2 regions of the Streptomyces sp. NPDC055140 genome follow, and region 2 is predicted to be linked to the other one. Evidence: predicted binding sites of a transcription regulator. Region 2 holds the regulator's gene; the other holds the start of a gene.
The links. Region 2 encodes HspR, which represses chaperone genes until heat shock. Its sites were predicted from a motif close to TTGAGNNNNNNNNNCTCAA; they were not measured.
Positions count from the first base shown of each region.

Region 1 (6,036 bases), on a different contig from region 2:
CCGCCGGAGCGGCGGGCGCCGCGGCAGTGCCCGCAGCCCCCGCGGCTGCGGTACCGGCGGTGCCGGGACCGGAACCCTGTGCGGGGGCTCCGGTCGTCGGCTGGGCCGGGGCACCCGGCTTGTAGTCGGCGAAGAAGTCCCACCAGGCTCGGTCAACCGAATTCGGGTCCTGGAGGTACTGCTGATAGATCTCGTCGACGAGCCACTCATTGGGACCGAAAGCGGCTGCAGGGCTCTTGCCCTGCCCCTCTTGGTCGGTCGAGGTGCTCGAGTTACTGGGGGACTGTGGCGACACGGCGGTAACCGCCCTCTTCCGCTTCTCACAAGGTGATGGACAGCGGGAATAAAGGCTACGCCTCCAACACCGGGACTTGCAGACCGGGCGGGTCATCCGTCGCGTAAGTCACACCGGAAGCCGTGTTTCGGCGCTGGAAATGGCGGGAAACAAGCGGGGTTCCGGTTCACCTTGGGTACGTCCTTGTACGAGTGCGGCCCATCGGCCCGCACCCCGTGACGAATGGCACGGCGATCTTGTGCTTCCGGTTCGAACCCTACGTCAACTTTGAGCTCGGGGCAGGCCCGGAAGAGTGACCTGGATCCGGCATCCGCGAGCCGATTCGGCCACGCCGATCCGGCCGCCGTGCAGGTCCACGGCCCACCGGGCGATGGCGAGGCCGAGACCGGTGCCGCCGTCGCTGCCGGGGCCGTGCGCGGCGCCCTTCACATGGCCGCCCCGGTTGAAGCGCTCGAATACGCGGTGCCACTCGGAGCGGGGGATGCCGGGGCCCTCGTCTAGGACCTCCAGATCGAGCGACTCCGGATAGAGGCCGCGCCGTGCGAGCACGGTCACCCGGCCGTGCGGCGGGCTGTGTTTCACGGCGTTGTCGATGAGGTTGGCCACGACCTGGTGGATCCGCTCGGGGTCCGCGTGCGCGGTCAGCTCGGGCGGGGACACGTCCAGGTGCAGATGTACGTCCGTACGCGTGTGGGTGCCGGAGCCCGAGGCGATGCCGGCGCGCTGTGAGGCGACCATGTTGGCCTCCTTCAGGACGCCCGACAGATAGGGCCACACCTCGAAGCGGCGCGCCTTGAGCGGGACCACGCCGTTGTCGAGCCGCGAGAGGTCGAGCAGCGTCTCGACCAGTCGGCCCAGGCGCTCGGTCTGTTTCAGGGCGGTGCGCATGGTCTCGGGGTCGGCGGCCGAGACCCCGTCCACGACGTTCTCCAGGACGGCGCGCAGGCCTGCGATCGGGGTGCGCAGCTCGTGCGAGACGTTCGCCACGAGCTCCTTGCGCTGCTGGTCCTGGGCCTCCAGGTCGTCGGCCATGCGGTTGATGGTCGCGGCCAGGTCGCCCAGCTCGTCGCGCCGGTCGGCGCCACGGACCCGGCGTGTGTAGTCGCCGTGCGAGATGGAGCGGGCGACGGTGTTCATCTCGTCGAGCGGCGCGGTCAGCGAGTGCGCCACGAACTGGGTGATGAGGAGCGTCGCGATGACCGAGAAGACCGTGATGAAACGGAGCTCGGTCTGGGTGCGGACGGCGACCATCAGCAGTCCGGTCGTGATGAACACCGAGACGACGACCAGCGTGCCGAGCTTGGTCTTGATGGAGAACGGCCGCAGACCGCCCTGCACCCAGTGGCCCGCGAGGGGCCGGGCGGCCGGGGGAGCGCCGGGCGGGCGGCCCGGCGGCCCGGGCTCGTACCCGTCCGCGCCCCGTACGTCGGATGCGCCGCCGCTGCCGGTCATGGCGTCGGCGTCTCCAGCGCGTAGCCCACACCGTGGACGGTGCGGATCCGCTCGGCGCCGATCTTCCGGCGCAGCGCCTTGATGTGGCTGTCGACGGTCCGGGTGCCCGACGCGTCCGCCCAGTCCCACACCTCGGCGAGCAGCTGCTCACGCGAGAGGACGGCGCGGGGCGTGTTGGCCAGGCAGACCAGGAGGTCGAACTCCGTGGGCGTCAGATGGACGTCCTCGGAGCGCACCCGCACCCGGCGCTGTGCGTGGTCGATCTCCAGCTCGCCGAGCCGCAGGATGCCGCTCCTGGGCGTGGCCGCCGCGAGCGCCGCGCGCTCGACCCTCCGCAGCAGGACGTGCACGCGCGCCGCGAGCTCCCGCATCGAGAAGGGCTTCGTCATGTAGTCGTCGGCACCCACGCCGAGCCCGACGAGCATGTCCGTCTCGTCGTCGCGCGCCGTGAGCATCATCACCGGCACCGGCCGCTGCGCCTGCACACGGCGGCAGACCTCGAGCCCGTCGAAGCCGGGCAGCATGATGTCGAGGATCAGCAGGTCCGGTTGCCATGCCTCGGCCGTGTCGACCGCCGCCGGACCGTCCTGTGCCGTTTGCACTAGGAATCCCTCGGCACGCAGCCGCGCGGCGATGGCGTCGACGATCGTGGGGTCGTCCTCGACCACCAGGACCCGTCGTTGGGCACCCGGCGTCGCCGTGCTGCCGTTGTGGGAGGTGTGTGTCTGCTCCATCGCCCCGCCCCTGAATGCGCACATCCGTGTGCGCTTGACGCTTGAATGATCTGGGTTTCGGCAGTCAGCGTACGGGGAGTTACCGCGAGTCGGCTACGCAGGCCTGACCCCGAGATGTACGACGTCCGGAACGCCCCGGACAACCGGGATCTCTTCGGTGCGGACCGACCGGAATCCGGCATTCCGCAAGGTTCCTTCAAAATTTGCGGAGGGCTGTGCGGACCACACGGCGAGCACGCCACCGGGAGCGAGCCGCGCCCGACAGGCCGCGAGACCTACCGGTGAGTAGAGATTGTCATTACCCTCCGTCACCGTCCAGTCGGGTCCGTTGTCGATATCGAGGCACAGTGCGTCGTACGTCTCGGTCGATTCCTGGACGTACGAGACAAGGTCCGCCTCCACAATCTCCGTGCGCGGATCGGCGAGCGCGAACCGTGACAGTTCGGACAGTGGGCCCTCGCGATGCCAGTCGACGATCGCCGGCTCGCGCTCGACGACGGTGATGCGGCCCCAGCGGGAATTCGCAGCCGCGTGTGTGAGGGAGAATCCGACACCGAGCCCGCCGATGAGAATTCCGGGCGCCGGGCGGTCGTCGAGAGCGTCCAGCGCCGCGTCGACCAGGAGGCGCTCGGAGCGGCCGTCGGACGTGTCCATCAGGAAGCATCCGTTGGCGATGATCTGGAGCAGCGCGCCGTGGCGCCGCAGTACGACCTCTCCGAACGGCCCCTCGCGCCGGTCGAGGACGACGGGGGCGGTGTGGTCGGTGTCGTACGGGATGGGGTACGAGGTGGACATGGCGTCCATCCTGCCGCAACCGGTGTGACGCCCGGCCGTCCCTGGAACCGGAGTTGGGGGCGCTCGTGCGCGGGTCCTGGGGATCGTGTCCCACGTGACGTCGGTCATGGACAGCGCGGTGCGGGTCGCGAAGTGTGGGCCGGGCCGGAATGGGAAGGGTGCCGCAGGTGGAGCGTGGCGTGACGGTCGAGGCAGACGGGGCGGACGTTACTTCGAGGACTGTTTCTTCGAGGACGTCTTCTTCGGGGACGCTGCCTGCGGCTTCGCGGCCCCTGCTCGACGCCGTTCCGGCTCAGTCGGCGGCCTGTGACATGGCGCCAGCCGCTCCCGGATCCGTGACCGGCGAGCACGCCCCGCCCGAGACCGCCGGCCCCCGGCGCCGGATGCGCCCCTGGCGGTTGCTGCCGACGCCCACGGGGACGCCGTTCACCTTCGCCTACGCCGCCGTGCTCGTCGGCACGTCCCTCTTCGTGATGTTCGCCGATCCCGGCGTCGTCGCGTCCGCGCTGCGGGGTTCCAGCACCGACGTGGCGCACCTCGCGCACACGCCCGTGTTCGTGCTGGTGGCCAGTGCGCTGTGGATCGCCGGCGGGATCACGTCCCCGTTCGCGATCGGCTTCCTGGTCGTTCTCACGGCGCTGGAGCGCCGGATCGGCGGCCGGCGCACCGCCGGTGTCTTCGTCCTCGGCCACACCGTGGCGACGCTCGCCACCGAGGTGCCCGTCGGGCTCTCCGTGATGGCCGGGCGGCTGCCCGAGAGCTCGCTGCACCGCCTCGACTACGGGATCAGCTTCGGTGTGGCCGCGAGTATCGGGGCGCTCGCCGGTCTCCTCACGCCCTGGCTGCGCTGGACCGTGCTCGCCGTCGTCGGCGCAATGCTGGTCGAGGACCTCATCGAGTTCGCGGACCCGATGACGAACTGGGGTCACCTCATGGCGCTGGCCATCGGCGTCGGGACCTGGCCGCTGGTGCGCCGGTGGCGCCGCGCGCCGGGACCGTCCACAGCCTGACGCGTCACCCATCCCCCGGCCGGCCCATGGTCACACACGTCACACACTCCCTCTGAGCTGCGGCTTTCCCATGCCTATCCACTGATCGCCGAGAGCGAACAGTGCCGGGGGAACATTCGGAGGCTCACGTGCATTGAGTCTCCATAGCTCAACTTGACTGCTTAAGGGGAGATCATGGCATCGACGTCCACACCGCTCACCCTGCCCGTGCTGCCGCTCGACGACGAGGTCGTGCTGCCCGGAATGGTGGTGCCCCTCGACCTCAACGACAACGACGTACGCGCCGCGGTGGAGGCCGCCCAGGCGGTGGCCCGTTCCAGCGGATCTGTGGGCGGCAGCAAGCCGAAGGTGCTTCTTGTTCCCCGGATCGACGGCACGTACGCGAACACCGGCGTACTCGGCACCGTCGAGCAGGTGGGCCGGCTCGCCGACGGCGACCCCGGCGCCCTGATCCGCGGCCGCAGCCGCGTACGGATCGGCGCGGGCACGACCGGCCCCGGCGCCGCCCTGTGGGTGGAGGGCCTCGCGGTCGAGGAGACCGTGCCGGAGCCGCTGCCCGGCTCCGTGACCGAGCTGGTCACCGAATACAAGGCACTCGCCACGAACTGGCTGAAGAAGCGCGGCGCCTGGCAGGTCGTGGACCGCGTCCAGCAGATCGACGACGTCTCCGCGCTCGCCGACAACTCCGGCTACTCGCCCTTCCTGAGCACCCCGCAGAAGGTGGAGCTCCTGGAGACGGCCGACCCGGTCGCCCGGCTCAAGCTGGCCACCGAGCAGCTGCGCGAGCACCTCGCCGAGCAGGACGTGGCCGAGTCCATCGCCAAGGACGTGCAGGAGGGCGTCGACAAGCAGCAGCGCGAGTTCCTGCTGCGGCGCCAGCTGGACGCCGTACGCAAGGAGCTGCGCGAGCTGAACGGCGAGAGCGGCAAGGACGCTGCCGAGGAGTCCGACGACTACCGCACGCGGGTCGAGGCCGCCGACCTTCCCGAGAAGGTCCGTGAGGCCGCGCTCAAGGAGGTCGAGAAGCTGGAGCGGTCCAGCGACCAGTCCCCCGAGGGCTCGTGGATCCGCACCTGGCTCGACACCGTCCTCGAACTGCCGTGGAGTGAGCGCACCGAGGACGAGTACGACATCCAGGGCGCCCAGCGCGTTCTTGACGCCGAGCACTCGGGCCTCGAGGACGTGAAGGAGCGCATCACCGAGTACCTGGCCGTGCGCAAGCGGCGTTCCGAGCGCGGGCTCGGCGTCGTCGGCGGACGCAGGGGCGGCGCGGTGCTCGCGCTCGTCGGCCCGCCCGGCGTCGGCAAGACCTCGCTCGGCGAGTCCGTGGCGCACGCCATGGGCCGCAAGTTCGTCCGCGTCGCCCTCGGCGGCGTACGGGACGAGGCGGAGATCCGCGGACACCGGCGTACGTACGTGGGTGCTCTGCCGGGCCGGATCGTCCGCGCGATCAAGGAGGCCGGGTCGATGAACCCGGTCGTGCTGCTCGACGAGATCGACAAGGTGGGGTCCGACTTCCGGGGTGACCCGGCGGCCGCCCTGCTCGAAGTCCTCGACCCTGCGCAGAACCACACGTTCCGCGACCACTACCTGGAGGTCGAACTCGACCTCAGCGACGTCGTGTTCCTCGCGACGGCCAACGTCCTGGAGGCCATCCCGGAGGCCCTGCTCGACCGTATGGAACTGGTCCGTCTCGACGGCTACACCGAGGACGAGAAGGTCGTCATCGCCCGCGACCACCTGCTCCCGC
Region 1 covers NZ_JBSGTG010000003.1:167,390-173,425, reverse strand. The annotation lists gene ACWFR4_RS08450 (multifunctional oxoglutarate decarboxylase/oxoglutarate dehydrogenase thiamine pyrophosphate-binding subunit/dihydrolipoyllysine-residue succinyltransferase subunit) at 1-295, opposite strand, end outside; partial or broken gene ACWFR4_RS08445 (HAMP domain-containing sensor histidine kinase) at 557-1,727, opposite strand; gene ACWFR4_RS08440 (response regulator transcription factor) at 1,744-2,481, opposite strand; gene ACWFR4_RS08435 (spermidine synthase) at 2,575-3,276, opposite strand; gene ACWFR4_RS08430 (rhomboid-like protein) at 3,426-4,286, shown strand; gene lon (endopeptidase La) at 4,461-6,036, shown strand, end outside.
Region 1: lon (endopeptidase La) is a predicted target of HspR. The motif match lies at 4,420-4,438, and genes of this name have one in related genera.

Region 2 (6,036 bases):
CCCGTGAGAACCACCCCGACGCCAACAAGGGCAACCTCAAGGCGGAGGAGCGCTTCAAGGAGATCTCCGAGGCGAACGACGTCCTCGGTGACCCCAAGAAGCGCAAGGAGTACGACGAGGCGCGCGCCCTGTTCGGCAACGGCGGATTCCGTCCGGGGCCGGGCGGGGCGGGCGGCGGCACCTTCAACTTCGACCTGGGCGACCTCTTCGGAGGCGGCCCCCAGGGCGGTACGGCAGGGGGTGCCGGCGGGTTCGGTGGCGGACTCGGGGACGTCTTCGGCGGCCTGTTCAACCGGGGCGGCGCGGGCACCGGCACGCGCACGCAGCCGCGCCGCGGCCAGGACATCGAGTCCGAGGTCACCCTCAGTTTCACCGAGGCGGTCGACGGGGCGACGGTGCCGCTGCGCATGTCGTCGCAGGCGCCCTGCAAGGCCTGTTCCGGGACCGGCGACAAGAACGGCACACCGCGTGTGTGCCCGACCTGTGTCGGCACGGGCCAGGTCTCGCGCGGCGGAGGCGGCGGTTTCTCGCTGACCGACCCGTGCGTGGACTGCAAGGGCCGCGGCCTGATCGCGGAGACACCCTGTGAGGTCTGCAAGGGCTCGGGCCGTGCGAAGTCCTCCCGGACGATGCAGGTCCGCATCCCGGCCGGCGTCTCGGACAACCAGCGCATCCGGCTGCGCGGCAAGGGCGCACCGGGCGAGCGGGGCGGCCCCGCGGGCGACCTGTACGTGGTCGTGCACGTGGACTCCCACCCGGTCTTCGGCCGCAAGGGCGACAACCTCACGGTCACGGTTCCGGTCAGTTATCCGGAGGCCGTGCTCGGGGGCGAGGTCAAGGTCCCCACGCTCGGGGGACCCCCGGTCACGCTCAAGCTGCCCCCGGGCACGCCGAACGGGCGGACGATGCGGGCCCGCGGCAAGGGCGCTGTCCGCAAGGACGGCACCCGTGGCGATCTGCTCGTCACGGTGGAGGTCTCGGTCCCCACGGATCTGACCGACACCGCGAAGGACGCTCTCGAGGCGTACCGAAAGGCGACTGCGGACAGCGATCCGCGGGCAGAACTGTTCCAGGCCGCGAAGGGAGCATGAGCGTATGGACGGCCGTCGACGACAGAGTTCCTTTGTTGGCAGGGCCTATGAGCTGACCGACGAGACTCCGGTCTATGTCATCTCGGTGGCCGCCCAGCTCAGCGGGCTGCATCCGCAGACCCTGCGCCAGTACGACCGCCTCGGCCTGGTCTCCCCGGACCGCACGGCCGGGCGCGGCCGGCGCTACTCGGCCCGCGACATCGAACTGCTGCGCACCGTCCAGCAGTTGTCGCAGGACGAGGGCATCAACCTCGCGGGCATCAAGCGCATCATCGAACTGGAGAACCAGGTCGCGGCGCTGCAGGCCCGGGTGGCGGAACTGTCCTCGGCGGTGGAGGGCGCGGCGGCCGCGATGCAGCAGCGCGAGGCGGCGGTGCATGCGTCGTACCGGCGCGACCTGGTGCCGTACCAGGAAGTGCAGCAGACGAGCGCGCTGGTGGTGTGGCGGCCGAAGCGGTCGTCGGAGCAGTAGGCGTAAATGCGCGTGAAGGGGCCGGGAGGTTGATACCTCCCGGCCCCTTCCGTATGCAGCGGTCAGCTCACGCTGACGAAGCCCGGTGCCGACTCCCTGCCCTGGTCATCGACGCCGACGACGTAGAAGGATGAATGGGGGCCCGTTACGTCGAAGTAGCCGGCGTACGGCGAAGCTGTTCCGATCAGCGTCCACGCGTACGGGTCCGGGTAGCGAGAGTAGATCCGCATCTCGCTCGTCCCGCCCGAACCGACGTCCCACGAGATGCGGATCGTGCCGTTGACGTATCGGGCCATGAGGCCCGAGGGCTTCGGGGCTGTGCCCGGCGCGGGCCGGGTGGCAGTCACGGGTTCGGAGGCCGGGGAGACGCGGCCTTCCATGTCGACGGCATCGACTGTGTACGTGACGGCGACGCCCTCCACGGCCCGCGGATCGGTGAAGGCCTCGCCCGACACGATGTCGGGTCCGTCCTGATCCTGCTGTCCCTCGGGCGCCGCCCAGACCTCGTAGTGGTCGACGTTGTCCGAAGAGGGCTCCCAGCGCACGGTGTTACCCGCCGTTGTGCCCTGTGCGGTGAGGCCGGACGGGGTGCTGGGTGGCGTGGGGTCCACGCTGATGACCATCTGCTCGGCGCTGCCCACCGACTCGTTGCCCGCGCGATCGACCGCGCGCACCGCGTAGTAGTACGTCTCGCCGGTCGCCGGCGGAGCATCGGTGTACGAGGTGCCCGGCAGGAGGGCGGCTCCGCTGACGCGGCTCCAGTCGTCGGTGTCGGCGAGGTGCCGGTAGACCCGGTAGCCCGCAACGTCTCCTTCCTTGTTCTCGGACCAACTGACGGTAGCGGTGAGCGTGTTCGTGTCGTAGGTCGCGGTTACTCCGGTTGGGGCCAAGGGCGTGGCCTTGCCGACGCTCACTGTCCGAGAGGAGCTGATACCGCCGTCCGGCAGGGCCGACGCGGGGGTGGTGGCTGTTCCGAGCAGCCCTCCAGCGGTGACGGTCACGACGGCCGTTGCGATCGCTCGCGCGGCGCGGCGGACGCCTGCGGCGCGGGTGGGTCTGTCTGGTGTCATATCACTCAAGACCCCTGCATTCATTGGTTAGTTGTATGGGAGCCGGGAGGCACCCTGACGAGCAGGCCTCCCGGCAGCCTCAGTGGCTTCCCGCCGCCTGCCACAGTGCGATGGCCAGTGCTGTGCAAGAGGTGGCAGCGGCCAGCGACGGCAGCGGCCAGCGGGTACGTTCCAGAGCGTCGAGGCGGTCCTCGTGTTCGCCGAGGGTCTTGTCGGTCTGGTCGGCGCGCTGCAGGAGGAGGGCCAAGTCGCCACGGGTGGTGGCGAATCCGACGTCGACAGACCGGCGCAGGCGCTCCAGTTCCAGAGCGACCCCACTGGCCTCGGGCGGGGTCACGATCCGGCCTCCTTCCGCAGCCACCGCGGCAGCACTCGCTCCACCTCCGGGGTGGCCATCAGACGGGTGAGCGCCGCGGCCATTGCCACGACGCCCGCCAGCGTGGGCACGTCCCTGGCCGCTGGGACGCCGGCCAGGAGCGGCACCAGCGCCACGAGGGTCTGGACGGACGTCCGCAGGGTCCTGCGTGCGGCATCGCTCATGGTCATGGGCCTCCTCCTCAGGTGTGCAGGACGCGCAGCCTGTCCCAGCTGGCGCGTCCCGGAATGCCGTCCGCGGCCTCTCCCACGTAACCGAGCCGGCGCTGCCAGGCGGCGTACGAGAGGACGTCGGCCTCGCCCCACACCGGCCCGGGTCCGACGCGATAGCGGCCGCATCCTTCCGCGACCAGGCGCTTGCCGACAGCGGTGATGAGCGCGCTGCGGCGGCCAGGGGTGAAGTACGCGGCGCCCGGAAACGGCTCGTACGACTGGGGCTCCGGCTCCGGCGCCGGTACGGGTCTGAGGCCGAGCCGCGCCTCGATCCGTGTCCGCATTCCCGCCATCGAGAACGAAGGGTCGATCTTCCGTCGCGTCCACTCCTTGTGGCCGATGACGCTTGCCGCCGACCAGCCGTGGGCCCGGCAGATCGCCGCTGACAGGCGTTCGGCGGCGGCGAGTTGGGCGGCGGGATACGGGTCGCTGCCGTTTCCGAGGTTCTCGATCTCGAAGCCGTAGAAGTGGGTGTTGCCGTCGACGGCGTCCGGGCCGAGCGGGGAGGGGATGGCACGTTCGGCGCGTACGGCGTCGTACACGGCCGCTGATCCGGCGCCCGCGTGGTTGGTGCGGCCGTAGCCCACCAGATGCACGGTGCCGTCCTTGGCGATCAGGCCGATGCACAGCGGTCCGGGCAGCGCGGCAGTGCCGTCGCGGCAGAGGGTGAGGCTGTCGCGGCCGGCGGTGTGGTGCAGCATCACGCCGTTGACCGGGCCCCAGGGGCCCTTGTGATTGCGGTTGTGGGTCTGCCAGTTGAGGTGTTCGGAGATGCGTACGCCTTCGCCGCGCAGGGCGCGGGCGAAGGCGTAGGGGGTCAGGGGCGTGGCCACCGGGGCTCCTTGGCGGTTGAGGTTCTGGGTTCCTACGGGATCGGGTCGACACGGATATAGCGCGTGTCGAAGAACGACGTGTTCGTGGAGACGCTGGAGCGGTACGCGGGCGTGGCCGTGTGCGCGGTGCCGATGGCGAGCCCGCTGACCAGGAACTGCGCCGAGACGGAGGTCCGGTTGGTGGTGTTCACCGCGGCCGCGCGGTTGTCGTCTGCCAGGACCACCACCGCACCCGCAGAGTTGCGGATGTTGGCCGACATGAAGGACGTAGCAGTGGTGGAGGTCCGGATATAGCTGCCCACGGTGACGATGACCTGGCCGGACGCGGGCACGGTGAACGACGCCGCCATCGGGTCACCCAGGGCGTTGCTGAGAGTTTCGACGTACGCGGTCGACGTGGTGTCACCGTCGTCGAGGTTGACCCGGAAGACCGGTACCGGAGCCACGGGCACCCAGACGGATCCGGTGTAGTACATCATCCGGCCGGGAGTGCCGATCCAGGCCAGCATGCCCGCGACCGGCGCGGTCAGTTTGGCGTCGCGCGTCGCCGTGTCCGGGAAGCGCATCACCAGGCGGCCGTCCGCCGCGTCGGCGAGCGCCTTCAGATGGGCCGGCAGGTCGGCGGGATCGGTCGCCTGCGGGTAGGGGAGCGTGCTGATCGGCGTGTACTGGGTCGTCATGCGGACTCCTCCTGGAGCGTGGCTTGGGCCGTGGTCGGGTCGGGCGTGACGGTCAGCAGTTCGTCAGCGGCGGTCGGCGCGGGGGCGGGCGGATCGTCCTGGTACGGGTCGGATGCGCGGGCGATCGCCTCGGCGAGTTCACGCAGCAGCGCTTCGGGCGGCTGCACGGCGACGGGCTCCGGTGCGGGCTCGGACATGGCGGGGACCTCCGTCTCGGGTCGGGACGTGTGGGTGCGGGGGCGTGGATCGGTGGGGCGTCGGCGCAGGGGCGGGGCGGTCAGGCCGGGGCGCCGTCCTTCACGTCGCCCCAGGTGGGATTCGCGGTGAGCAGTGCGGCGAGCGTCGGATACGCTGCCGCCACCTCGGCGTAGGTCGCGGAGGTGTCCGGCACCGGGGGCAGAGCGGGAGCGTCCGGGGTGAGCCCCGCGTCCACGGGTACCCCGTTCGCCCGTACGCCCCGCAGGCTGAGGGTCTGCTGGACCCCGCCGCCTGCGGAGGCGGACGTACTGATGCCCACGACCCAGGCGAGCGTGTCGAGGGTGGCGCCCGTCGTGTCGAGAATCCGCACCACGTCACCAAGCTGGATCCGCGGGTCGTACAGGACCTGCACATCCTCGAGAACCGGCACCGGGTACTCTCCGGCCACGCGCATGGCCTGCGCCAACTGCTGTGCCGCGCCGAGGTCCTGGACCCAGTCGGACTGTTCGCCGTAGAACTCCTGGCGCCCGTAGAAGCGCTCGCTGTCGCTCCCCGGGACGTACGAGACTCCTTGCCGCTCCACAGGATCGCGGTCGGGCCGGATCGGGACGATGTGGATGGAAGGACCGCCGCTCCGATCGACTGTGTAGAGCTTGGTCGCGGTGCGGTTGGTGAGCCGCAGGACGATCGTGCCGTCCTCGCGCCGGACGAGCGCGTCGACCGCCCCCTTGACGGCCGTCGTGCCCGCCGCGTTCTGCGTGGCGACGCGGAACGAGGAACCGGTGGTGACCACCGAGTCGTCGTCGGTGTCCGGCGGGCCCACGTCCAGCTCCTCCTCGCCGAAGACGTACGACATGGTGAGCGAGCCGTTCGCCGGGATCTCCCGCACCACGGTGTCGGAAACGATGTCCCCGGCGGTCGTGCGCACCGCGCCCCAGTCCTTGGCCGGCTGGACACAGAAGTTGCGGCAGGCGTCGATCTCCTCGGTGACCGTGAGTGCGGCGATGTCGCGCACCGACGTCAGGGTCAGATCGGGGGAGGTCGGCGCGGTCGCGAAGCGGGTGAAGTTGCGCCAGCGGAACCGCCCGCGTTCGTCGATCTCGG
Region 2 covers NZ_JBSGTG010000040.1:27,180-33,215, reverse strand. The annotation lists gene dnaJ (molecular chaperone DnaJ) at 1-1,091, shown strand, start outside; gene ACWFR4_RS42180 (heat shock protein transcriptional repressor HspR) at 1,096-1,563, shown strand; gene ACWFR4_RS42175 (fibronectin type III domain-containing protein) at 1,626-2,633, opposite strand; gene ACWFR4_RS42170 (hypothetical protein) at 2,713-2,970, opposite strand; gene ACWFR4_RS42165 (hypothetical protein) at 2,967-3,179, opposite strand; gene ACWFR4_RS42160 (peptidoglycan-binding protein) at 3,191-4,054, opposite strand; gene ACWFR4_RS42155 (hypothetical protein) at 4,087-4,734, opposite strand; gene ACWFR4_RS42150 (hypothetical protein) at 4,731-4,931, opposite strand; gene ACWFR4_RS42145 (hypothetical protein) at 5,012-6,036, opposite strand, start outside.